Regions from separate parts of the Pantoea sp. Ep11b genome, predicted to be linked through region 2. Evidence: predicted binding sites of a transcription regulator. Region 2 holds the regulator's gene; each other region holds the start of a gene.

Region 1 (7,586 bases), 380 kb from region 2:
CGGGGCTGTCGCTGCGACGACCACGCCACGCTGCTGCAACGGCTGCGTGCGCGTGCACTCCAGCCGCTGACTGAGGCGCTGCAGCACCATTTTGACCACATCGTTTCCAGCCTGCATTTTGAGCGCAGCGGCGAAACCCTTCCCGATTTTTCCCGGCTGTTTGCCGCAGACTTCGGAGCGGCCTCATGAGCATCATTCAGGTCATCAACCCCAACACCAGCCTGGCGATGACCGAAACCATCGGTCAGGCCGCACGGGCCGTCGCCGCGCCGGGTACGGAGATTCTGGCCGTTTCACCCTCGCAGGGCGTCCCCTCCATCGAAGGACATTTCGACGAGGCGATCGCCGCCATCGGCGTGCTGGAGCAGGTTAAGCTGGGCAGGGCGCAGGGCGTCAGTGGCCACGTCATCGCCTGCTTCGGCGATCCGGGATTGCTGGCGGCACGCGAGCTGGCCAGCGGCCCGGTGATTGGCATTGCGGAAGCGGCGATGCACACCGCCACGCTGCTGGCGACCCGGTTCTCTGTCGTCACCACGCTGCCGCGCACCCTGATCATTGCGCGCCATCTGCTGCAGCAGTATGGCTTTACCCATCACTGTGCTGCACTGCATGCGATCGATTTGCCGGTGCTGGCGCTGGAGGATGGCAGCGGTCTGGCTCAGGAGAAAGTGCGGCAGCGTTGTATACAGGCGAAACGTGAAGATGGCAGCGGCGCGATCGTGCTGGGCTGCGGCGGCATGGCGACGCTGGCGGCTTCGCTGACCCGGGAACTTGATATGCCGGTGATCGATGGCGTCAGTGCGGCGGTGAAAATGGTGGAGTCGCTGGTGGCGCTGGGCTTTGGCACCAGCAAACAGGGCGATCTGGCCTGGCCTTTGCAGAAACCTCTCTCAGGTGCCTTTGAGCATCTAAACTAACGGAACGTTCAGACTTAAGACAGGAAGCGAGTGATGACTGACGCTGCAGAGAAGAAAGAGTACAGTTTTAACAAAAACTATCCGCGCGATTTAATCGGTTATGGTGCTCATCCACCGCACGCCGCCTGGCCAGGCAACGCCCGCGTGGCGGTGCAGTTTGTCCTGAACTACGAAGAGGGCGCTGAAAACAGCGTGTTGCACGGCGACGCCGGTTCAGAGCAGTTCCTCTCCGACATCATCGGCGCCGCCAGCTATAGCGATCGGCACATGTCGATGGAGTCGCTGTATGAGTATGGATCCCGCGCCGGATTCTGGCGCATCCACAACGAGTTTCAGACGCGTGGCCTGCCGCTGACGGTGTTTGGCGTCGCGATGGCGCTGGCGCGTCATCCGGAGATCGTAGAGGCGATTAAGCAGGCCGATTACGATGTGGTCAGCCACGGCTGGCGCTGGATCCACTATCAGGGCATGGATGCAAAAACCGAACGTCAGCACATGCAGCAGGCGGTCGATGTGCTGGTGGATCTCTTTGGCAAAGCGCCCACCGGCTGGTACACCGGTCGCGACAGCCCGAATACCCGTCGTCTGGTGGTGGAGCAGGGGGGCTTCAGCTATGACAGCGACTACTACGGCGACGATCTGCCTTTCTGGACGCAGGTAACCTGTCAGGATGGCACGGTGAAACCACACCTGATCATCCCCTACACCCTGGAGTGCAACGACATGCGCTTTGCCACGCCGCAGGGCTTCAACACGGCCGACCAGTTCTTCACCTATCTGCGTGACAGTTTCGATGTGCTCTATGAAGAGGGCAAAACCGCGCCGAAGATGATGTCGATAGGCATGCACTGCCGCCTGCTGGGGCGACCGGGCAAATTCCGCGCGCTGCAGAAGTTTCTCGATCACATCCAGCAGCACGACGATGTCTGGATTTGTACCCGCCAGCAGATCGCCGACCACTGGATCGCGACACACCCGGCGCCCTGACGCGGCGATGACGCCTGGCCCTTTTCGGGGTCAGGCGTCAGAAGGCTCAGCTCATCAGGCTGACCTGCGCCGCCACGATGCACCAGCCGTGCGGCATCCGCACCCAGGTCTGCTGCTGGCGGCCCGTTTTCTCGCTGCCGTCGCGGGTAAATTCGGTGCTGCAGACCGCAAAATCCTCGCCAAAGGTGGTGATGACGGTATTTCGCAGCGTCCGGTTCAGCCCGGCTGAGGGGCGCGCGGCGCGGAACGCGCGGATCTCATCAATGCCATACAGGTTTTCACCCGCCCCCAGTCTCACGGTGCGCGCGTCATGCCAGAACAGCGCATCCAGTTCAGCGACATCATTACTGACCAGCGCCTGCTCGTAGCGATAAAACTGCGCCGTCACCTCGTTCACCACCTGCGGTAAATTAATCTCTCTGTTCATCAGGCTCCAGCCATCGTGATTTGCGGCAGGGTGATACCGCGTTGTTCCAGTGTCCAGGCGGCACGTAACACCGCCTCTTCATCAAAAGGCCGGCCGATAAGCTGTAAGCCAATCGGCAGGCCACTCCGGGTCGCCAGCGGCACGGTACAGACCGGCAGACCCAGGAAGGAGATCGGCTGCGTCAGCATGCCCATACTCGCTTTAGCCGGCAGCGACTCGCCCTGGATCGACAGCGTCTGCTGACCGATCGCGATCGCGCTGCAGGGCGTCGCCGGGGCGATCAGCACATCGAAACGGTCGAACAGCGGTAACACCTGCTGCCGGAAATGGCGACGGAAACGCTGCGCCTGCACATACCAGGCTCCCGGCATCATCGCACCGGCCAGCAGACGCTCGCGTGAGTTCGGTTCAAACTGCTCAGGCACCTGGCGCAGGGCGGGCAGATAGTGATTGCCGCCCTCTGCGGCGGTCATGATAAACGCCGCCGAGCGTGCCAGTTCCGCCTCCGGCATCAGCACCTCTTCATGCGCGTTCAGCGCGGCCGCACCCGCCGCGACGGCGGCGCGGGCATCCTCATCGCACCAGCGGGCAAAAAAGCCGCCGAGCACGCCGCAGCGTAAGCCTTCGCTGCCCTGAGCCAGCGAAGGCAGCGTGGCGGCCTGCGGATGATTCGCCTGAAACGCATCAGCGGGATCGGCACCCTGCAACTGGTCATAGACCAGCGCGAGGTCATCCACCCGGCGGGCCAGAGGGCCGATATGGTCCAGGCTGGCGACAAAAGGATGGCTGCCGCTGCGCGAGAGGCGGCCAAAGGTGGGCTTAAGGCCAAAAATGCCGCACAGCGACGCGGGCACCCGAATCGAGCCGTTGGTGTCGGTGCCCAGTGAAAAATGCACCAGCCCGGCGGCCACGGCGGCCGCGGAGCCACCGGACGAGCCGCCCGCCACGCGGCTGAGATCGCGGGGATTGCGTGTCGCGCCATAGTGGCTGTTCTCGGTGGTAAAGCCGTAGGCGTAGGCATCCATGTTCAGCATGCCCGACAGCAGTGCGCCCGCGTGCCGCAGCTTATCGACAGCAAAGGCATCGGTCTGCGCGGCCGGACGATCGCGGAACAGGCTGGCGCCGGCCAGCGTGCTGTGACCCGCCACGTCAAACAGGTTTTTCACGGCATAGGGGATGCCCGCCAGCGGCGGCAGGGACTCGCCACGCTGCCGCTGTGCATCCACCGCGCGGGCTTCCTGCAGCATGCGCGGCCCGGTCACCGCCGTCCAGGCGTTCAGCGCCGGATTATGCTGCTCAATCGCCTGCAGCGTGTGCTGCGCCACCTCATGCGCACTGATCTCACCCTGCTGGATCGCCCGCTGCAGGGTCTGAATCGAAACGTCACTTAAGTTCATGCCTGATAGACTCCTGCCACGTCCAGCCGGTCATCCAGCGGAAACGCCATCAGCGGCGCCGCCATCTCTGCAATGCGCGAAAGCTGGATCAGCAGCTCGGCGCGCCGGGCCTCATCCAGTTCCAGCTGCAGGATCTGCTCCATATGGCCGATGTAGCTGGCCCAGTCGTGTTGATTCATGATTCGCTCCTGTTAAAAACCGGCGGCGCTGCCGTTGCTGCGCGGATCGCTGGCACCTTCGAACATGCCGTTGCTGTGGCGCACGATGGCTCCCGCATGGCCCACGGATTCGCTGAAGTCCGGCAGCAGTTCCACCTCGTGCCCCCACTGACGCAGCCGCGAAACCGTTTCGGCATCAAAGCGGCCTTCCAGTTTCAGCGAGTCGGATGACTGTCCCCAGGTGCGGCCCAGCAGCCAGCGCGGCGCACTTACCGCCTGCTGAAGCGGCAGCCCCTGAATCACATGGCGGGTAAAGATCGCCGCCTGGGTCTGCGGCTGCCCGTCGCCGCCCATCGCGCCGTAGACCAGCGTACGGCCATCTTTCAGGCGTGCCGCGGCGGGGTTGAGGGTATGAAATGGCTGCTTACCGGGCGCCAGCGCCAGCAGATGATCCGGGTCGAGGCTGAACGCGGCGCCACGGTTCTGCCAGGTGATCCCGGTGCCGGGCAGCACGACACCGCTGCCAAATTCGTGATAGATGCTCTGAATAAACGACACCGCCAGACCGCTGCTGTCCATGACGCCCATCCAGACGGTGTCGCCCGGGCCGCGTCCACGGCCCCAGTCGGCGGCTTCGCCATCCGCAATCTGGCTGGCCAGCGTGGCAAGGTGGTCGCTGTCCAGCAGCGCCTGTAAATCTTCTTTGACGTGACGCGGATCGGTGATGTGCTGATCGCGCAGCGCAAAGGCTTTTTTGGTGGCCTCCACGATGCGGTGCACCGTCTGCGCGTCATCCGCGCCGGCCATCTCCAGACGATCGGTGATGCTGAGGATCGCCAGCGACACCATGCCCTGAGTGGGCGGGGTGATATTCCAGATGTCGCCTTCGCTGTGACTGAGATGCAGCGGCGTTGTGCGGCGGGCACGATGCTGCTGAAGGTCCGCCAGCGTAACGGGCATACCCAGCGTAGCCATCTCATCGGCCATATGATGCGCCAGCGCGCCGCGATAGAAGCTGTCGAGCCCCTGTTCGCTCAGCAGACTCAGCGTCTGCGCCAGGGCGGGCTGGGTGAAACGACTGCCTGGCTGCGGTACGTTGCCGTCGGGCATAAAAGTGGCGCTGAAGCCGGGCTGATGCTGTAACTCATGGCGAAACGTGGTGGTCGCGGCGGTCTGCGACGCCGTGACCGGAATACCGTCGGCGGCGTAGCGGATGGCATCCCGCAGCAGGCGCGCCAGCGGCAGCATCGGGCTGCCCATCTCTTCAGAGATCGCCAGCGCCTCCTGCCAGCCACTGACCGTACCGGCCACGGTCAGCGCCGCCTTCGGCCCGCGATGGGGGATCGTCGGGTGATCCGCGTAGAAATCGCAGTGGGCCAGCGCACCGGCTGCGCCACTGGCGTCGATAGCCACCGGCTCCCCGTTGGGCGGCAGAATCAGCCAGAAGCCGTCGCCGCCCAGTCCATTCATATGCGGATAGACCACGGCGATGGTCGCCGCCGCTGCCACCATCGCCTCAATGGCGTTGCCGCCATCACGCAGCACCGCCAGCGCACTCTCACTCGCCAGATGGTGCGGGGTCACCGCCATCCCCTGCGGGGCCATATTGCTCTGAATCATCGTTCACTCGTTCTTCGGGTAACAGAATCTCTGATGAAGCAAGAGCTGTTCCAGTTTTCATCCCGGACAGAGATTGCGGCGGTTAACCTGGCGTAAATTGTGCTAGCTTCTGCTGAAACAAAAGTTACAGGACGGGTTATGAAACAGCTTGATGAACGACTCAGAAGTCACTATCCCCAGCTTTCGCCGCAGGAGCAGCGTATTGCCGACTTCGTTTTTGACCACTTCGACGATCTGATCAGCTACAACAGCGCCGAGCTGGCGCGGCTCAGCGGCGTGTCGAAAGCCACGGTCAGTCGGCTGTTTAAGCGTCTGGGCTATGAAAAATATAAGGATATGCGTGATGAGCTGCGCATCCTGCGTCAGAGCGGCATGCCGCTGACCGATAACCGCGATGCCGTGCAGGGCAACACGCTGCTGGCGCGCCACTACAAGCAGGAGATGGCCAACCTGACGCAGTGGGTCAACAGCCTGGATGCCCGGCAGTTCAGTGAGGTGGTCGGGCAGATGGCGCAGGCGAAGCGCGTCTTTATCATCGGCATGCGCAACGCCTATCCGGTGGCGCTGCACCTGCGTCAGCAGCTGGTGCAGGCGCGTTCCCAGGTGCATATCCTGCCGCAGCCGGGCCAGACGCTGGCTGAGGAGCTGGTGGATATCACCCCGGAAGATATGGTAGTGGTGATGGCGTTTCGTCGTCGTCCCCGTATTATCCGGCCGCTGATGCAGCAGCTTCAGGCCGCTGCGGTGCCGGTGCTGGTGCTGTGTGAGCCGCAGGCGCAGACGGTGATGGCGCTGGCGCGCTGGCAGCTCTGTACGCCGCTGGACAGCGTCTCCGCCTTTGACAGCTACAGCGCCGCCATGAGCCTGGTCAACCTGCTGGCAAACGCGCTGCTACATGAAACCCTGGCCCAGGGACGTCAGCGTATTCATCAGATCGCGGATCTTTATCAGCAGTTTGACGAGCTGGAGCACCGTTAACAGGCACCCTTTTGGTGCTTTGCCCCATTTCAGTACATCCCCGCTACGGCGTAACTGCCCCGGTTACGCCCGCTTTTCACCCCGAACCGCCGCGTTTATCCTTTTTTTTCCTGCCAGCCGGGTTGGCACATTAGTTGCAGATTCCAGTTCAAAGAATCTTTTGTTTCACGTTAATCTCACCGGGGTGCATAATGAAAAAAGTTCTGATGGCGGTTGCCGCAGCGGCGTTACTGATGGCGCAGACGGGAAGCGCGCTGGCCGATCAACTGCAGGATATTCAGAAGCGCGGCGTCATCCGCGTTGCCGTGCCGCAGGATTTCCCGCCGTTTGGTTCGGTGGGTACCGATCTGCAGCCGCAGGGGTATGACATCGATATGGCGAAATACCTGGCAAAGCAGATGAAACTTAAGTTGCAGCTGGTGCCGGTCAGCAGTGCCAACCGCGTGCCTTACCTGCAGACCGACAAGGTCGATCTGGTGATCTCCAGCATGGGTAAAAACGCCGAGCGGGAAAAAGTGATCGACTTTACCCGCGCCTATGCGCCGTTCTTCCTGGGCGTGTTCGGGCCGAAAGGCGACGAAATCAAGGCGGCAGCGGCCCTGAGCGGCAAGTCGATCGGCGTCACGCGCGGAGCGGTCGAGGATATGGTGCTGAGCGACGTGGCGCCGAAAGATGCGCAGGTGAAACGTTACGAAGATAACAACACTACGCTGTCCGCGTATCTCTCCGGTCAGGTGCAGTATGTGGCTACCGGCAACCTCGTGGTCGCCGCGATCGCGCGTCAGAATCCGGCCAAAGCGCCCGTCGCGCAGTTTATGCTGAAAGATTCGCCCTGCTATATCGGCCTGAAGAAAGATCAGCCTGCGCTGAAAGCGAAAGTAAACGAACTGATTGAGCAGGGCATTAAAGATGGCACCCTGAATAAACTCTCTGAAGAGTGGCTGAAAGCGCCGCTGCCCGCGAACCTCGGCGCCTGAGGAGCGATTCATGACCGGGCAACTTAACTTTCCCGCCCTGTGGCCATACTGGCCGGAGCTGCTCTCCGGCCTCTGGGTCACCATTCAGCTGACGGTGCTGGCGACGACCGGCGGCGTGGCGATTG
Region 2 (7,586 bases):
AACAGCGATGCCACCGGTACGGCTAAGACGCTGATATTGCAAGCAAGCACCCTGAAATGACACGAATAATCCAAAACAATCCGGAATGGTAAATATGAATCTGCCGCTTTCTCTTTTTATCCGCATGGCTTAAGTACAATTACTGAGCGAAACCAGGGCCAGCGCAAAGATGACTCCTTCCGTTTAGCGCTGTTTATTTAAACGTTATAACGATAATTCTGATTAATATATAGACCGTGATGGAATCGGAAAAAAATAAAAGTTAAGAGGATTGAATGATTTTAACCGGCGCTTATTACCCATTATTAACTGTTTATCTGGAAAGCAGGTGCCGGGTCAGGATGAATGGAACCGATTCCTTTTTGCCGGAAGTCCTTGAACTATTTCGAACTGTTGCAGCATTTTGATGCAAAATGACTGAATAAAGTCTGGAAACTGTCGGCTGAATTCTAACAAAATTCGTAAAAAGCCCGTCTCCGGGGTAGTGATTACATGTGTGATTGATTAACGTCTGAAACAGGTATGGGAAGATTGCATGAAGAAGCATAAAGGAAGCGTCGGGCAGCGTATCAGGCGGATCGCGGGCCGAATTGCGCTGGTCTGGCTGGGGCTCTGGCTGGCGGGAATATTACTCTTTGCCTTCCTGCCGGTTCCGTTCTCCGCAGTGATGGCGGAACGGCAGATCGGGGCCTGGCTGCGCGGTGATTTTAGCTATGTCGCTCATTCAGACTGGGTCGGCCATGATGAGATCTCGCCCTGGATGGGGCTGGCCGTCATCGCCTCTGAAGATCAGAAGTTCCCCACTCACTGGGGTTTTGATGTGGCAGCGATTGAGTCGGTGCTGGATAAGAAGGAGAGCCAGATGCGCGGTGCCTCCACGCTGTCACAACAGACGGCGAAAAACCTCTTCCTGTGGGATGGACGCAGCTGGATACGAAAAGGTCTGGAAGCGGGTCTGACGGTGGGGCTGGAAACGGTCTGGACGAAACGGCGCATTCTGACCGTCTATCTCAACATTGCCGAGTTCGGGCCAGGGATTTTTGGCGTTGAGGCGGCGGCGCAGCGCTACTTCCACAAGCCAGCCAGCCGGCTGACTGCGGCAGACGCAGCGTTACTGGCGGCGGTGTTGCCTAATCCGATTCGCTATCGTGCGGCGGCCCCCTCCGGCTATATCAGAGAGCGCCAGCAGTGGATCCTGCGCCAGATGCGCCAGCTGGGCGGAGAGGGCTTTTTACAGCGTAATCAGCTCAACTGAGCCTTAATCTTCATCGAAGCCCGCTTCGAACAGTTCGATGACCGCCGCCAGCGCCGGAACCTCTTCCGGGCCGCTGGCTTCGATCTCAATGTGCCCGCCTTTTGCTGAATCGAGCATCAGCAGCGCGATCACGCTGCTGGCTTCGGCTTCGGTGCCCGCTTCGTTGCGCAGCAGGACTTCGGCGTCAAAGCTCTGCACCAGCTCAAAGAGCTTCATTGCCGGACGGGCGTGCATACCCAGCTTATTTTTGATTTCTACAGTTTGTCTGACGGTCATGATTTGCGCTTTTCCAGCGTGCGATGGCGTGACTGTACATTCTTACCGCGTGAACGGAAGTAATCGGCCAGCTGCTCGGCGATATAGACGGAGCGATGTTTGCCGCCGGTACAGCCAATCGCCACGGTAAGATAGCTACGGTTATTGGTTTCCAGCATCGGCAGCCAGAGTTCTAAATAGCTGCGCGTCTGGTAGATAAAATTGTGCACTTCGGTATGGCGATCGAGGAAGGCCGCCACCGGACGGTCGAGGCCCGTCATTGGCCGCAGCTTGGGATCCCAGTGGGGATTGGGCAGAAAGCGCACGTCAAACACGTAGTCCGCATCAATAGGGATGCCATGTTTGAAGCCAAAGGATTCGAACACCATGGTCAGCTCACGTTCACGCTTGCCCAGCAGACGGGTACGCAGCATCTCGGCCAGCTCATGCACCGACATCTCAGAGGTGTCGATAATCAGATCAGCCCGGGAACGCAGCGGCTCCAGCAGATCGCTCTCTTCGTCAATCGCGCTCTCCAGCGACAGGTTCTTGCTGGAGAGCGGGTGCAGACGGCGTGTATCGCTGTAACGACGAATCAGGGTATTGCGATCGGCGTCGAGAAACAGCAGCTGCGGTGAAAAGGAGTCAGGCAGATTATTCAGCGCGGTTTCGAAAATTTCAGGGGATTCAGGCATGTTGCGGACATCGATACTGACCGCCGCCGAAATATTGCGATCGGCCAGCGAGTTCGCTAACTCCGGCAGCAGCACGACCGGCAGGTTATCGACGCAGTAGAATCCCATATCTTCCAGCGCACGGAGCGCCACTGACTTCCCCGAGCCTGAACGACCGCTAACGATCATCAGCACCATGACCTTCTCTCCCGTTTTAAAACCGGCAACCGGCCGGTAAAGACGCGTTACTGCTCTGTCTGGATTTCCGTAATAATGGCATAGAGCTCTTCATCACTCTGCGCCGCGCGCAGACGGCGGCAGACCGTTTTATCTGCCAGACGTTTTGCCACCAGTGAAAGGGTGTGCAGATGCGTTTTGCACTGGTCAGCCGGCACCAGCAGGGCAAACAGCAGATCGACCGGCTGGTTATCGACAGCATCAAACGCAATCGGCTGTTCGAGGCTGATAAAGACCCCGACCGCGCGCAGCGTATCCTCTTCCAGCTTGCCGTGAGGAATAGCGATGCCGTTGCCGATACCGGTACTGCCCATGCGTTCACGGGTCAGGATCGCTTCGAAAAGCGTCTGGTGCGGCAGGTTGAGCTGCTTAGCGGCCAGTTCGCTGATGATTTCCAGCGCACGTTTTTTGCTCTGGCAGTGTACGCCGCTGCGGGTGCAGTCTGGCGAAAGCACCGTGCTCAATTCCAGTGTAAGATCGTTGTTCATTAGCGTTTCACTTGCGAGTTCACCAGGCCATTCACCGCCAGCGCGTCCTGACGCGGGAGACAAACGGCGCCTCTGCTCAGATGACAAAACGGGGCGGATTATCCGCCCCATCCTGTCGGCTCTGCGCGGCAGGCGCGCGTAGCTGGCGTGAAGGTTAGTGTTTTTTCAGTTTATCTTTGTGTTTGGTCAGCTGACGGGCGAGCTTATCGATAAGCCCGTCAATGGCCGCATACATATCTTCTGCTTCCGAAGTGGCGTGCAGCTCGCCACCATTTACGTGAAGTGTTGCGTCAGCCACCTGAGTGACTTTCTCAACTTTCAGGACAATATAGACCTGATTGATATGTTCAAAATAGTGTTCCAGTTTGGCAAATTTACCGCTGACAAACTCACGCAGAGGCGGAGTGATTTCAACGTGTTGCCCGGTCAGGTTCAGCTGCATAGGTCTTCCTTCTCATGTCTTTCAAACCAGCTGTTTACGCTGGTTCGATGGCGGGATGGATAAAGACTCACGATATTTGGCGACGGTTCGCCGTGCCACCATAATCCCCTGATCAGATAACATGGAGGTCAGTTTACTGTCGCTCAAGGGTTTGGCTGGATTTTCCGCCGAAATTAATTTTTTCACCAGCGCGCGGATCGCCGTCGAAGAGGCTTCACCGCCACCCTCGGTATTCACATGGCTGGAGAAAAAGTACTTCAGTTCGAAAATGCCCCGCGGGCTGTGCAGATACTTCTGCGTTGTCACGCGGGAAATGGTCGACTCGTGCATCTCAACAGCCTGGGCGATATCGGCCAGTACCATCGGACGCATAAACTCTTCACCCTGCTCGAAAAACGCCTGCTGCTGTTCAACAATACAGCGCGTCACTTTCAGCAGCGTATCGTTACGGCTTTCCAGACTCTTAATCAGCCAGCGCGCCTCCTGCAGATTACTGCGAATAAACTGGCTGTCGCTCTCATTGCGCGTGGTGCCGCCCATTGCGGCGTAGTGCTGGTTGATCCTGAGGCGCGGCACACTGTCGGCGTTAAGTTCAACCGTCCAGCGGCTGCCGACCTTGCGCACCAGTACATCGGGAATCACATATTCCGGTTCGCCGGTATTGATCGACTGGCCCGGGCGCGGGTCCAGCGACTGAATCAGCAGCATCGCCTCTTTCAGCACCTCTTCTTTAAGGCGCGTGACCCGCATCAGGCTGCGGAAATCGTGATTAGCCAGCAGGTCGAGATGTTCGCTGACGATCAGACGCGCCTCTGCCAGCATCGGGGTTTCGGGCGCATACTGCGAAAGCTGTACCAGCAGGCAGTCACGCAGGTCGCGCGCGCCGACGCCGATCGGATCGAAGCGCTGGATGCGTTTCAGCACCGCTTCCACTTCGTCCACTTCCAGTTCGTCGTTACCGATGCCGTCGAGGATCTCCTCAAGCGAAACGGTAAGATACCCGGTGTCATCGATAGCGTCGACGATAGAGGTCGCAATCGCGCGATCGGTGTCACTGAATGGCGTCAGTCCGACCTGCCACATCAGATAATCCTGCAGAGACTGAGTGGTTTCGCCCTGATAAACCGGTAACTCATCATCCTGATAATCGGTGCCGGTACCAGACGGCGTGCCAGCCGTGTAGATCTCATCCCAGGTGGCATCCAGCGGCAGCTCATCGGGCATCTCTTTCTGCTCAAGGGCTTCGCGGGTGTCCAGCGCCTCGGCCTCAGACGATTCCCGGGCGTCGATCTCTTCGTGCAGTTCGGTCTGCTCAAGCAGCGGGTTGCTTTCCAGTGCAAGCTGTAACTCCTGCTGGAGTTCAAGCGTAGAGAGCTGCAGCAGACGAATGGCCTGCTGCAGTTGTGGCGTCATTGCCAGCTGTTGGCTGAACCTGAGTTGTAAACCTTGCTTCATAGACAGGATGATAGTTCCCAGGTAAACATCACAATTAACGACACCTTATCAGAGTCTGAACTCTTCACCCAAATAAACCCGCTTCACCTGCTCATCGGCCAGGATCTCGTTCGGCGTGCCGTGCGCAATCAGGTGACCCTGGCTGACGATGTAAGCCCGCTCACAGACCGCTAAGGTTTCACGCACGTTGTGGTCGGTGATCAGCACGCCCAGGCCACTGTCACGCAGATGCTCGATGATCTTTTTGATGTCGATAACGGAGATCGGGTCAACACCGGCAAAAGGCTCATCCAGCAGGATAAACTTAGGATTGGCCGCCAGCGCACGCGCGATCTCGACACGACGGCGTTCACCGCCCGACAGTGCCTGACCCATGCTGTCGCGCAGGTGTTCGATGTGGAACTCTTCCATCAGTTCGCGGGCGCGATCCTGACGCTGCTCTTCCGTCAGATCGTCGCGGATCTGCAGGACGGCCATCAGGTTATCGTAGACGCTGAGGCGACGGAAAATAGAGGCTTCCTGCGGCAGATAGCCGATGCCGCGACGTGCGCGGGCATGCAGTGGCAGGATGCTGATATCTTCATCATCAATGACAATGCGACCCGCGTCGCGGGGCACGATCCCCACCACCATGTAAAAAGTGGTGGTCTTACCGGCACCGTTCGGGCCCAGCAGGCCGACAATCTCGCCGGACTTGACCTGCAGACTGACATCTTCTACCACGCGACGGCCCTTATATGCCTTCGCCAGGTTTTCTGCGATTAATGTGGCCATAGCTATCAGTTACTCTTCTTTCCGCTGGTGGACGAACCTTTATCCTGAAGCTGCGACGGCACCAGAACGGTGGTCACGCGCTTGTTCTGGCCCTGGCTGTAAGCCTGCATTTTCTGCTCTTTCACCAGGTAGGTAATACGGTCGCCTTTGATGTTGCTGTCCTGCTGCTCGATAAACGCATTGCCGGTCAGTTCAACGAAATCGTTCGCCAGTTCGTAGTGCAGTTTAGCGGCGTGGCCCTGCACCGGCTTGCCGCTGTCCTGCATCTGATAAAAGGTGGCGGGGTTGCCGTAGGCGTCAACGATGGTTTTCTTGCTGTCGCCGCCCGGACGGGTCACCACGACTTTATCAGCCGTGATTTTGATTGATCCCTGGGTCACGATGACATTGCCGGTAAAGGTCGCAACGTTGCCCTGCAAATCCAGCGCCTGATTCTGCGAGTCAATGTTTACGGGCTTGTCCGAGTCACCGGTCAGGGCCAGCGCCGGCACGCTGGTTGCCAGCAGTACCGAGGCCAGCAGGATCTTCAAACTATTTTTGTTCATTTTGAATTTCATAAGAGGTTTTGACCTTCTCGATTAACTCGGCGTTTTTCGTCCGTAAATTGCCGCGCATTTTCATGCCAGTGGAGTTAAAGCTGCGGCCATACAATGTCACCTGATCATCAGAGGTAACATCCTGAGTGACAAGATTGATCTGCGCATTATCGGTTTTGATGCGCTCAAGCTGAGAGTCCTGCGTCAGGGTATTCAGCTCAACATGGCCATAAAGATAAAGCATACGATCTTTGGTGAGCTTTGCTTTATCTGCCCGTAGCGACCAGGTCGGAATTTTGTTCTCATCAAAGGTGGTCATCACCGGGTTCTCGAACCAGCTCAGTTCGTCGTCCGAAAAATAGGTCACTTTGTCCGAGGTCAGTTTATAGGAGAGCGCGCCCTGCGGGTTATAAACCACAGTGTGCGAATCGGCACTGGTATAGGTCGGCGACTGTGTGCCATTGCCGACAGGCGTGCCATCGTCATCCTGGTTAGTAAGATTCCAGCCGATCAAAACCAGTGCAATCAAGGTCAGAATCAGCGTTATCCAACGCCTGCTTTTACTCATACTGATTGCCCTTTGGCATCCTCAAATTTGTTCTGCGCCATTAAGATCAGATCACATACTTCACGCACCGCGCCGCGTCCGCCAGCGATCCGCGTGACATAGTGCGCGCGCGGCAGCAGAATCGGATGAGCATCCGCGACTGCCACGCTTAATCCCACTTTCGCCATAACCGGCCAGTCAATCAGATCGTCACCTATGTAGGCGACCTGGTCGTCGGAAAGGGACAGTTTATCCAGAAGTTCACGATAGGCCAAAAGCTTATCCGATTGTCCCTGATAAAGATGGCGAATGCCGAGCGTTTTACAGCGATCTTCCATCAGTCGGGCATTGCGGCCGGTAATAATAGCCACTTCCACATCGGAGGTCAGCAGGCAGCGGACGCCGTAACCATCCCGCACGTTGAATGCCTTCAGCTCTTCGCCATTGTTCCCCATGTAGATCACGCCGTCGGACATCACGCCATCGACGTCGCAGATCAGCAGACGGATCCGGCTGGCGCGCGCCATCACGTTGGCGCTGACCGGGCCATAGCAGGTCTCTATCGGGGGAGTTGCCAGTTGCATTTTCTCTTCCTGTTCAGACTACGCCAGCGCGCAGCATGTCATGCATATGTACCACGCCGAGCAGATGGTCGTCATCGGCCACCAGAATCGAAGTGATGTTTTTCGTCTGCATCAGATTCAGGGCTTCAACCGCCAGCATGTTCGGCCGGACGCGGATGCCGCCTGGCGTCATCACTTCGCCGATTGTGGCGCGCTGAAAGTCGATGCCCATGTCAAAGATGCGGCGCAGGTCACCATCGGTAAAGATCCCCTCAATTTTCATCAGGTCGTCGACGATAACCGTCAGACCCAGATTCTTGCGGGTGATCTCCAGCAGCGCATCGCGCAGGGAGGCGTCAC
Region 3 (7,586 bases), 520 kb from region 2:
GATATTGCCCGCGATACCGGGGAAAAGAACCTGCGCGTGGCGCGGGTCGATGCCCGTTTTGATCCGACCATCTATATCGCAATCGGCTTCTCTAACCTGCTGGCGATTGGCGGCGGCAGCTGGCTGGTGTGGCACGATCAGATGACGCTGGGCCAGCTCACCAGCTTTGTCATGTACCTGGGCCTGATGATCTGGCCGATGCTGGCGCTGGCGTGGATGTTTAATATTGTCGAGCGCGGCAGCGCGGCCTGGAGCCGCATCGGCGCGCTGCTGGCCGAGGCACCGGCGGTGGAGGATGGCGACACCACTCTGCCAGCCGAACCTGGCACGCTGCAGGTCGCCATTCGCGCGTTCAATTACCCGGCCAGTGCCGGTCCGGTGCTGAGCGACGTCAGCTTCCAGCTGAAACCGGGCGAGATGCTGGGGCTGTGCGGCCCCACCGGCAGTGGCAAAAGCACCCTGCTGAGCCTGATTCAGCGCCACTTCGATATTCAGCAGGGCGACATCCGCTATCACCAGATCCCGCTGCCGCAGCTGCGGCTGGACAGCTGGCGGAGCCGTCTGGCGGTCGTCAGCCAGACGCCGTTCCTCTTCTCCGACAGCGTGGCAAACAATATTGCGCTGGGGAAACCGGATGCCACCCGCGAGGAGATCGAACGGGCCGCCACGCTGGCCTGCGTGCATGATGATATCCTGCGTCTGCCGCAGGGCTATGAAACCGAGGTCGGGGAGCGCGGTGTGATGCTGTCGGGGGGGCAGAAACAGCGCCTGTCGATCGCCCGGGCGCTGCTGCTGAATGCCGAAATCCTGATTCTGGATGACGCGCTTTCGGCGGTGGATGGCCGGACCGAACACGAAATCCTGCATAACCTGCGGATCTGGGGGCAGGGGCGCACGCTGATTATCAGCGCCCATCGCCTGTCGGCCCTTACCGAAGCCAGCGAGATTCTGGTGCTGCAGCAGGGCCGCGTGGCGCTGCGGGGCGACCACGACGCGCTGACCAGCCAGGCGGGCTGGTATCGCGATATGTACCGTTACCAGCAGCTGGAAGCCGCGCTGGATGATGATGAAAACGAAAAAGGAGTGCCGCATGGCTAAGTCCGGACGCGTGTGGCCGACCCTGAAACGTTTACTCAGCTACGGCAAACCCTGGCGTAAATCCCTGTCGCTGGCGGTGGGGATGCTATGGATCGCTGCCGCAGCAGAAGTGACCGGACCGGTGCTGGTCAGCTACTTTATCGATAACCTGGTGGCGAAACATCAGATGCCCTGGGGGCTGGTGGCCGGACTGGTGGCCGGTTTTATCCTGCTTCAGCTGCTGGCCGCCGCGCTGCACTACTGGCAGGCGCTGCTGTTTAACCGCGCCGCCATCGGGGTGGTACAGCGGTTACGCAGTGATGTGATGAACGCGGCGCTCTGTCAGCCGCTGAGCGCCTTTGATACCCAGCCGGTCGGGCAGATTATTTCGCGTGTCACTAACGACACGGAAGTAATCCGCGATCTCTATGTCACCGTGGTTTCCACCGTACTGCGCAGTGCCGCGCTGGTCGGTGCCATGATGGTGGCGATGTTCACTCTTGACTGGCGCATGGCGCTGGTGGCGATGATGATCTTCCCGCTGGTACTGATGGTGATGTTTATCTATCAGCGCTACAGCACGCCGATTGCCCGCCGGGTTCGCAGCTATCTGGCTGACATCAACAACGGCTTTAACGAAGTGATCAGCGGCATGAGTGTCATCCAGCAGTTCCGCCAGCAGGCGCGGTTCGGTGAGCGGATGGGCGAAGCGAGCCGTTCCCACTATCTGGCACGCATGGAAACGCTGCGTCTTGATGGTTTTCTGCTGCGCCCGTTGCTGAGCCTGTTCTCCGCGATGGTGCTGTGCGGGCTGCTGATCCTGTTCAGTTTCTCCGTGCCTGGCGTGTTTGAGGTCGGGGTGCTCTACGCTTTTATTACCTATCTGGGCCGGCTGAATGAGCCGCTGATTGAGCTGACCACCCAGCAGTCGATGCTGCAGCAGGCGGTCGTCTCCGGTGAGCGCATTTTTGAACTGATGGATGCAGCACAGCAGCAGTATGGTGTCGATCAGCAACCTCTGGCGTCCGGTCGTATTACGCTGAACCAGCTGAGCTTTGCCTACCGCGAAAACCGCAACGTGCTGAGCGACATCAATCTGGAAGTCGCGCCGCGCGAATTTGTGGCGCTGGTGGGGCATACCGGCAGCGGAAAAAGCACCCTGGCGAATCTGCTGATGGGCTATTACCCGGTGACGCCTGGCGCAATCCGGATTGACGGTCGCCCCATCGGCGACCTCAGCCACGCCGTGCTGCGTCACGGTATCGCGATGGTGCAGCAGGATCCGGTGGTGCTCGCCGATACACTTCTGGCAAACGTGCGGCTGGGACGTGACATCAGCGAAGAGGCCGTCTGGCGGGTGCTGGAGCAGGTGCAGTTGGCTCCGCTGGCGCGTGCGCTGCCAGAGGGGATTCATACCCGTCTCGGCGAGCAGGGCAACAACCTGTCGGTGGGGCAGAAGCAGCTACTGGCACTGGCGCGGGTGCTGGTTGACCTGCCGCAGATCCTGATCCTGGATGAGGCGACGGCCAATATCGACTCCGGTACGGAGCAGGCTATTCAGCAGACCCTGACGACGCTGCGCCAGCACAGTACGCTGGTAGTGATTGCGCACCGGCTCTCGACGATTATCGAGGCAGACAAGATTCTGGTGCTGCATCGTGGTCACGTCGTGGAACAAGGCACCCATCAGCAACTGCTGGCGATGCAGGGCCGTTACTGGCAGATGTACCAGCTTCAGCAGGCGGGAGATGAACTGGCGTCGGGCGCGGCGGCGACCGCTGAAAGCTGAGTTGCACCTTTTTTGCGCACCTTTATCAGACTAATCTGTATAAATGCACTCCTTTGACGCCTGAAGCACCAAAGGAGTGCACTCCGCGACTGTGATCTCTGTCATACCGCGCGCCTGCGCAGCAGGCACTCTATACCATCCCTTGCCGCGTCTCGTCTGAACCACTGATTTGTGCCGGTTTTACACTCTGGCACAGGCTTTGCTTATATCCCTGCGTGTCCGTAAACGTTACTTATTTACTCGCTGGAGGGGATCCAATGAAGCTGGTTACCGTCGTAATTAAGCCATTCAAGCTGGAGGATGTGCGTGAAGCTTTATCCTCTATCGGCATTCAGGGGCTCACCGTCTCCGAAGTGAAAGGATTTGGTCGTCAGAAGGGCCATGCAGAGCTTTATCGCGGGGCTGAGTACAGCGTGAACTTTCTGCCCAAGGTCAAGATTGATATCGCGATTGCCGACGATCAGTTAGACGAAGTGGTGGATGTCATCAGCAAAGCAGCTTACACCGGCAAAATTGGCGACGGTAAAATTTTCGTGGCTGAACTGCAGCGCGTTATCCGTATTCGTACCGGCGAAACCGACGAAGCCGCTCTGTAATTACGACTCAGTACTGTGATGGGATGGGATAAAAATGAATAAAATGTTAGCGAAGTTGGGCCTCACCAGCCTGGCACTGTTACCCTCACTCGCGATGGCCGCGCCTGCCGTTGCGGACAAGGCTGATAACGCATTTATGATGATTTGCACCGCGCTGGTGCTGTTTATGTCAATTCCAGGTATTGCACTCTTTTACGGCGGCCTGATCCGCGGCAAAAACGTACTGTCGATGCTGACTCAGGTTGCGGTCACCTTCTCACTGGTCTGCGTGCTGTGGGTAGTCTACGGCTACTCGCTGGCCTTCAGCGAAGGCAACGCCTTTTTCGGCGGCTTCGGCTGGGCGATGCTGAAAAACATTCAGCTCACCGCCGTAATGGGCAGTTTCTATCAGTATATCCACGTAGCGTTCCAGGCCTCCTTTGCCTGCATCACCGTGGGGCTGATTGTGGGTGCCATTGCCGAACGTATCCGCTTCTCTGCCGTGCTGATCTTTGTCGGCGTCTGGCTGACGCTCTCTTACCTGCCTATCGCACACATGGTCTGGGCGGGCGGTTTCCTGGCCCAGGATGGCGCGCTGGACTTCGCTGGCGGTACGGTCGTACACATTAACGCCGCAGTCGCGGGCCTGGTGGGCGCTTACCTGGTGGGCAAACGTGCCGGTTTTGGCAAAGAAGCCTTTAAACCGCACAACCTGCCTATGGTCTTTACCGGAACGGCCATTCTTTATGTCGGCTGGTTCGGTTTCAACGCCGGTTCCGCGTCTGCGGCAAATGAAATTGCGGCGCTGGCCTTCCTGAACACCGTTGTTGCAACCGCGGGTGCCGTGCTGTCATGGACCTTCGGCGAGTGGGCGGTGCGTGGTAAACCTTCTCTGCTGGGTGCCTGTTCAGGCTTTATTGCCGGACTGGTTGCGATTACCCCAGCCTGTGGTTACGTCGGCGTGGGTGGCGCGTTAATTATCGGTCTGGTGGGTGGTCTGGCGGGCCTGTGGGGTGTGACCACCCTGAAAAAATGGCTGCGCGTGGACGATCCCTGCGATGTGTTCGGCGTGCATGGCGTGTGCGGCATCGTGGGCTGTATCCTGACGGGCGTGTTCGCGTCCTCTTCACTGGGCGGCGTAGGCTATGCACAAGGCGTAACCATGGGCCATCAGGTGTGGGTGCAGATCTTCAGCGTGGGCGTAACCGTTGTCTGGTCAGGTGTCGTCGCCTTCGTCGGCTTTAAGCTGGCCGATCTGATTGTTGGCCTGCGCGTGCCGGAAGAGCATGAGCGTGAAGGTCTGGATGTGAACAGCCACGGCGAGAACGCTTACAACCAGTAATCGTCGGGCAGCAAAAGAATCGGGGGGCGAGCAATCGCCCCCTTTTTTTATTCGCTGCGCTGACGCATCACGCCTTCCTGAACGGTTGACGCTACCAGCACACCCTGCTGATTATAAAACTCCCCGCGGACGAAACCGCGCGCGCCGGACGCCGAGGTACTGACCACGCTGTAGAGCAGCCATTCGGTGAAGTCGAACGGACGATGGAACCACATCGAGTGGTCGATCGTCGCGACCTGCATATCCGGCTCCAGAAAGCCTTTGCCGTGCGGCTGCAGGGCAACCGGCAGGAAGTTAAGATCCGAGGCGTAGCCGAGCAGGTACTGATGGATACGCAGATCGTCGGGCAGTGGCCCGGTGGCCCGGATCCAGACCTGACGTTCAGGCTTATCCACATGTCCCCGCAGCGGATTGTGGATCTGCACCGGACGGATCTCCAGCGGGCGTTCGGCAATGAACTTTTCACGCAGTTTTTCGGGCAGCAGATGGGCCATCTTCTGCGCCATCGCCTGCTCGGTTAACAGATTCTCAGGGCCTGCCACCTGCGGCATCGGATTCTGATGTTCAAATCCCTGTTCCGGTGACTGGAAGGAGGCGGTCATATAGAAAATCGGCTGGCCGTTCTGAATGGCACTGACCCGCCGGGCGCTGAAGCTTTTGCCATCGCGCAGCGTTTCCACATCGTAAATAATCGCTTTCTGACTGTCGCCAGGCCGCAAAAAGTAGCTGTGAAAAGAGTGAACGGTGCGATCTTCCGCGACGGTCTGCTTTGCGGCATACAGCGCCTGACCCACTACCTGACCGCCAAACACCTGGCGCAGCCCCAGATCTTCGCTCTGGCCGCGATATAAACCCTCTTCCAGTTTTTCCAGATTCAATAAATTCAGCAGATTTTGCAGTGCCTGACTCATGGCGCATTCCTCAATGTAGTGACCTGCTCAGTGTGAAAGATCGGACCAGTTAACGTCAATCAGACTTTCCGCTTTGCCTGTGCCAGGCAAAATCTCATTTTTGTGCCAACATTAAGGACATACGGCGAGTGAAGCGCTGTAAGCAGGATTCGCTGCCGATAATCATTTTGATCAAATGGAGACGACATCAATGAAACTCAGGCATGTGTTCAGTGGAGTAGTTATGGTGGTTGCTGTTGCGGGATGCGCCGATAAAAGTAAACCTGTGCCCACGCCGACGCTGGGGTCAGCCGTGGCAGGACAGACGACGGCGATTGCGCAGCCGAACGTCAGTGGCTCAATCTTCATCCGTCAGCGCATTGCGCTGCCGCCGGATGCCGTATTAACCGTGACGCTGTCTGATGCGTCGATGGCCGATGCCCCATCAAAAGTGCTGTCACAGCGTGTCGTGCGCACCGAGGGTAAACAGGCTCCGTTCCAGTTCGTTCTGCCGTTTAACCCGGCCGACATCCAGCCCAACGCCCGCATTCTGTTAAGTGCGGCGATTGCCATCGACGGCAAGCTGGCCTTTGTCACCGAAGGCGTGAAGCCGGTGATCAATCAGGGTGGTACCAAAGCGGAACTGCTGCTGGTCCCGGTCCCGTCTATGGCGATGCCAACCCAGCCAGGCGCTGCAACTACCGTGCCTTCTACCTCACCGACGATGGTAACGCCATCCGCTGCGGTTCCGGCACCGACCCACATTTAAGCGTGTTTCGGGGCGACGCTGTCGCCCCTTTTCCTGTCTAAAATCGCCAGCGCCAGGTTGCCAGATCGAGCTGCCCGTCATCACTGATCGCTATACCTTCCGCCGCCAGGGCATCCCGCTGCCGTAACAGACGATCCCCCTGCAGGGAAAGGGTGCCGTGCCGGTTAACGACGCGATGCCAGGGCAGGGTAGTCTCTTCAGGCAGACGGCTCAGTACGCCGCCGACCTGACGTGCTGCGCGCGGAGAACCGGCGAGCAGGGCAACATCGCCATAGGTGGCGACGCGGCCATACGGAATCGCGGCAACAATCTGCCAGATGCGGTGCTGAAAAGTGTCAGGCTGATCCATCTGCTTGTTTCATCCGGAAAAAGGGCCTTAATTTTAGCATGGAGAAGGGCGTCTGAACGCTTTCGGGTCAGGGTTGTTCAAGAAAACAACGGTTGTCCCGACTACGCTTGCAATTGACCCCTCCTTCCCAGATAATGCCCCCGCTCTCGTAAAGAGGGCTTGTCAATGGGGGCCCTGTTGGTTCTCCCGCAATGCTAGCTTGTGAACTCGGTCAGATCCGGAAGGAAGCAGCCGCAGCAGGTGACGCGTGTGCCGGGATGTAGCTGGCAGGGCCCCCACCATTTTCCCCCTGAAAACCCCCACGAATTGCAGACAGCCAAAACCCGCCCGGGCCGATCCTGTGCCGGCAGGCAGGAATGTCTGGTACTAAACAGGGGTAAAACTTAGCAATAATCGATTAGATTAACGGACAAATTTCCACACTGAACCCGGGACTTTATCGTAGAGCTTGTTCATGGTCAGTTCCGCCAGACGATGGTCAGCCGCCGAATAGAATATGGCTAATTCGTCTTCCGGTAATTCATACTTATTTTTTTCAATCACCCTTTCGAGGGTATCCAGCGAGCGGCAGCGCCGCAGTCGCATCAAATAATCGGTTTTTGTCAGGGTTTTGTTCATAAATAAATCGTTCTCATGTCAGTACTATAATGAATGGCTCGGCTGCTGGAGAAAAGCGCACTCTTCAGTGAACAGATTAAATAAGCGCTTCGCTGAACGTTGCCACCGCTGAAGATCCGGGGTTGTGACACCATAGTTGCTGAATAACATAAAGGTATCATCAAGATATTCATCGAT

The links. The regulator sigma-54, encoded in region 2, starts transcription at its own class of promoters, with help from an activator protein. The targets are predictions, from matches to a motif close to GTTGGCACANNTTTCGCTNT.
Region 1: a site for sigma-54 is predicted at 5,542-5,561, ahead of AB1748_RS05575 (gamma-glutamyltransferase family protein). Genes of this name have one in related genera too.
Region 3: a site for sigma-54 is predicted at 3,053-3,072, ahead of glnK (P-II family nitrogen regulator). Genes of this name have one in related genera too.

What each region holds. Positions count from the first base shown of each region.
Region 1 is NZ_CP160631.1:1,208,018-1,215,603, forward strand. It holds gene AB1748_RS05545 (GntR family transcriptional regulator) at 1-189, shown strand, start outside; gene hpxA (allantoin racemase) at 186-917, shown strand; gene puuE (allantoinase PuuE) at 951-1,904, shown strand; gene hpxZ (oxalurate catabolism protein HpxZ) at 1,951-2,331, opposite strand; gene AB1748_RS05565 (AtzE family amidohydrolase) at 2,331-3,728, opposite strand; gene hpxX (oxalurate catabolism protein HpxX) at 3,725-3,907, opposite strand; gene AB1748_RS05575 (gamma-glutamyltransferase family protein) at 3,920-5,506, opposite strand; gene hpxU (MurR/RpiR family transcriptional regulator HpxU) at 5,645-6,484, shown strand; gene AB1748_RS05585 (transporter substrate-binding domain-containing protein) at 6,676-7,461, shown strand; gene AB1748_RS05590 (amino acid ABC transporter permease) at 7,472-7,586, shown strand, end outside.
Region 2 is NZ_CP160631.1:827,601-835,186, forward strand. It holds gene mtgA (monofunctional biosynthetic peptidoglycan transglycosylase) at 536-1,255, shown strand; gene npr (PTS phosphocarrier protein NPr) at 1,259-1,531, opposite strand; gene rapZ (RNase adapter RapZ) at 1,528-2,382, opposite strand; gene ptsN (PTS IIA-like nitrogen regulatory protein PtsN) at 2,430-2,909, opposite strand; gene hpf (ribosome hibernation promoting factor) at 3,064-3,351, opposite strand; gene rpoN (RNA polymerase factor sigma-54) at 3,373-4,806, opposite strand; gene lptB (LPS export ABC transporter ATP-binding protein) at 4,855-5,580, opposite strand; gene lptA (lipopolysaccharide ABC transporter substrate-binding protein LptA) at 5,586-6,137, opposite strand; gene lptC (LPS export ABC transporter periplasmic protein LptC) at 6,112-6,684, opposite strand; gene kdsC (3-deoxy-manno-octulosonate-8-phosphatase KdsC) at 6,681-7,247, opposite strand; gene kdsD (arabinose-5-phosphate isomerase KdsD) at 7,261-7,586, opposite strand, start outside.
Region 3 is NZ_CP160631.1:1,350,517-1,358,102, forward strand. It holds gene AB1748_RS06255 (SmdA family multidrug ABC transporter permease/ATP-binding protein) at 1-1,098, shown strand, start outside; gene AB1748_RS06260 (SmdB family multidrug efflux ABC transporter permease/ATP-binding protein) at 1,091-2,866, shown strand; gene glnK (P-II family nitrogen regulator) at 3,124-3,462, shown strand; gene amtB (ammonium transporter AmtB) at 3,497-4,783, shown strand; gene tesB (acyl-CoA thioesterase II) at 4,831-5,694, opposite strand; gene AB1748_RS06280 (YbaY family lipoprotein) at 5,885-6,442, shown strand; gene AB1748_RS06285 (MGMT family protein) at 6,480-6,791, opposite strand; RNA gene ffs (signal recognition particle sRNA small type) at 6,967-7,063, shown strand; gene AB1748_RS06295 (HHA domain-containing protein) at 7,194-7,409, opposite strand; gene tomB (Hha toxicity modulator TomB) at 7,434-7,586, opposite strand, start outside.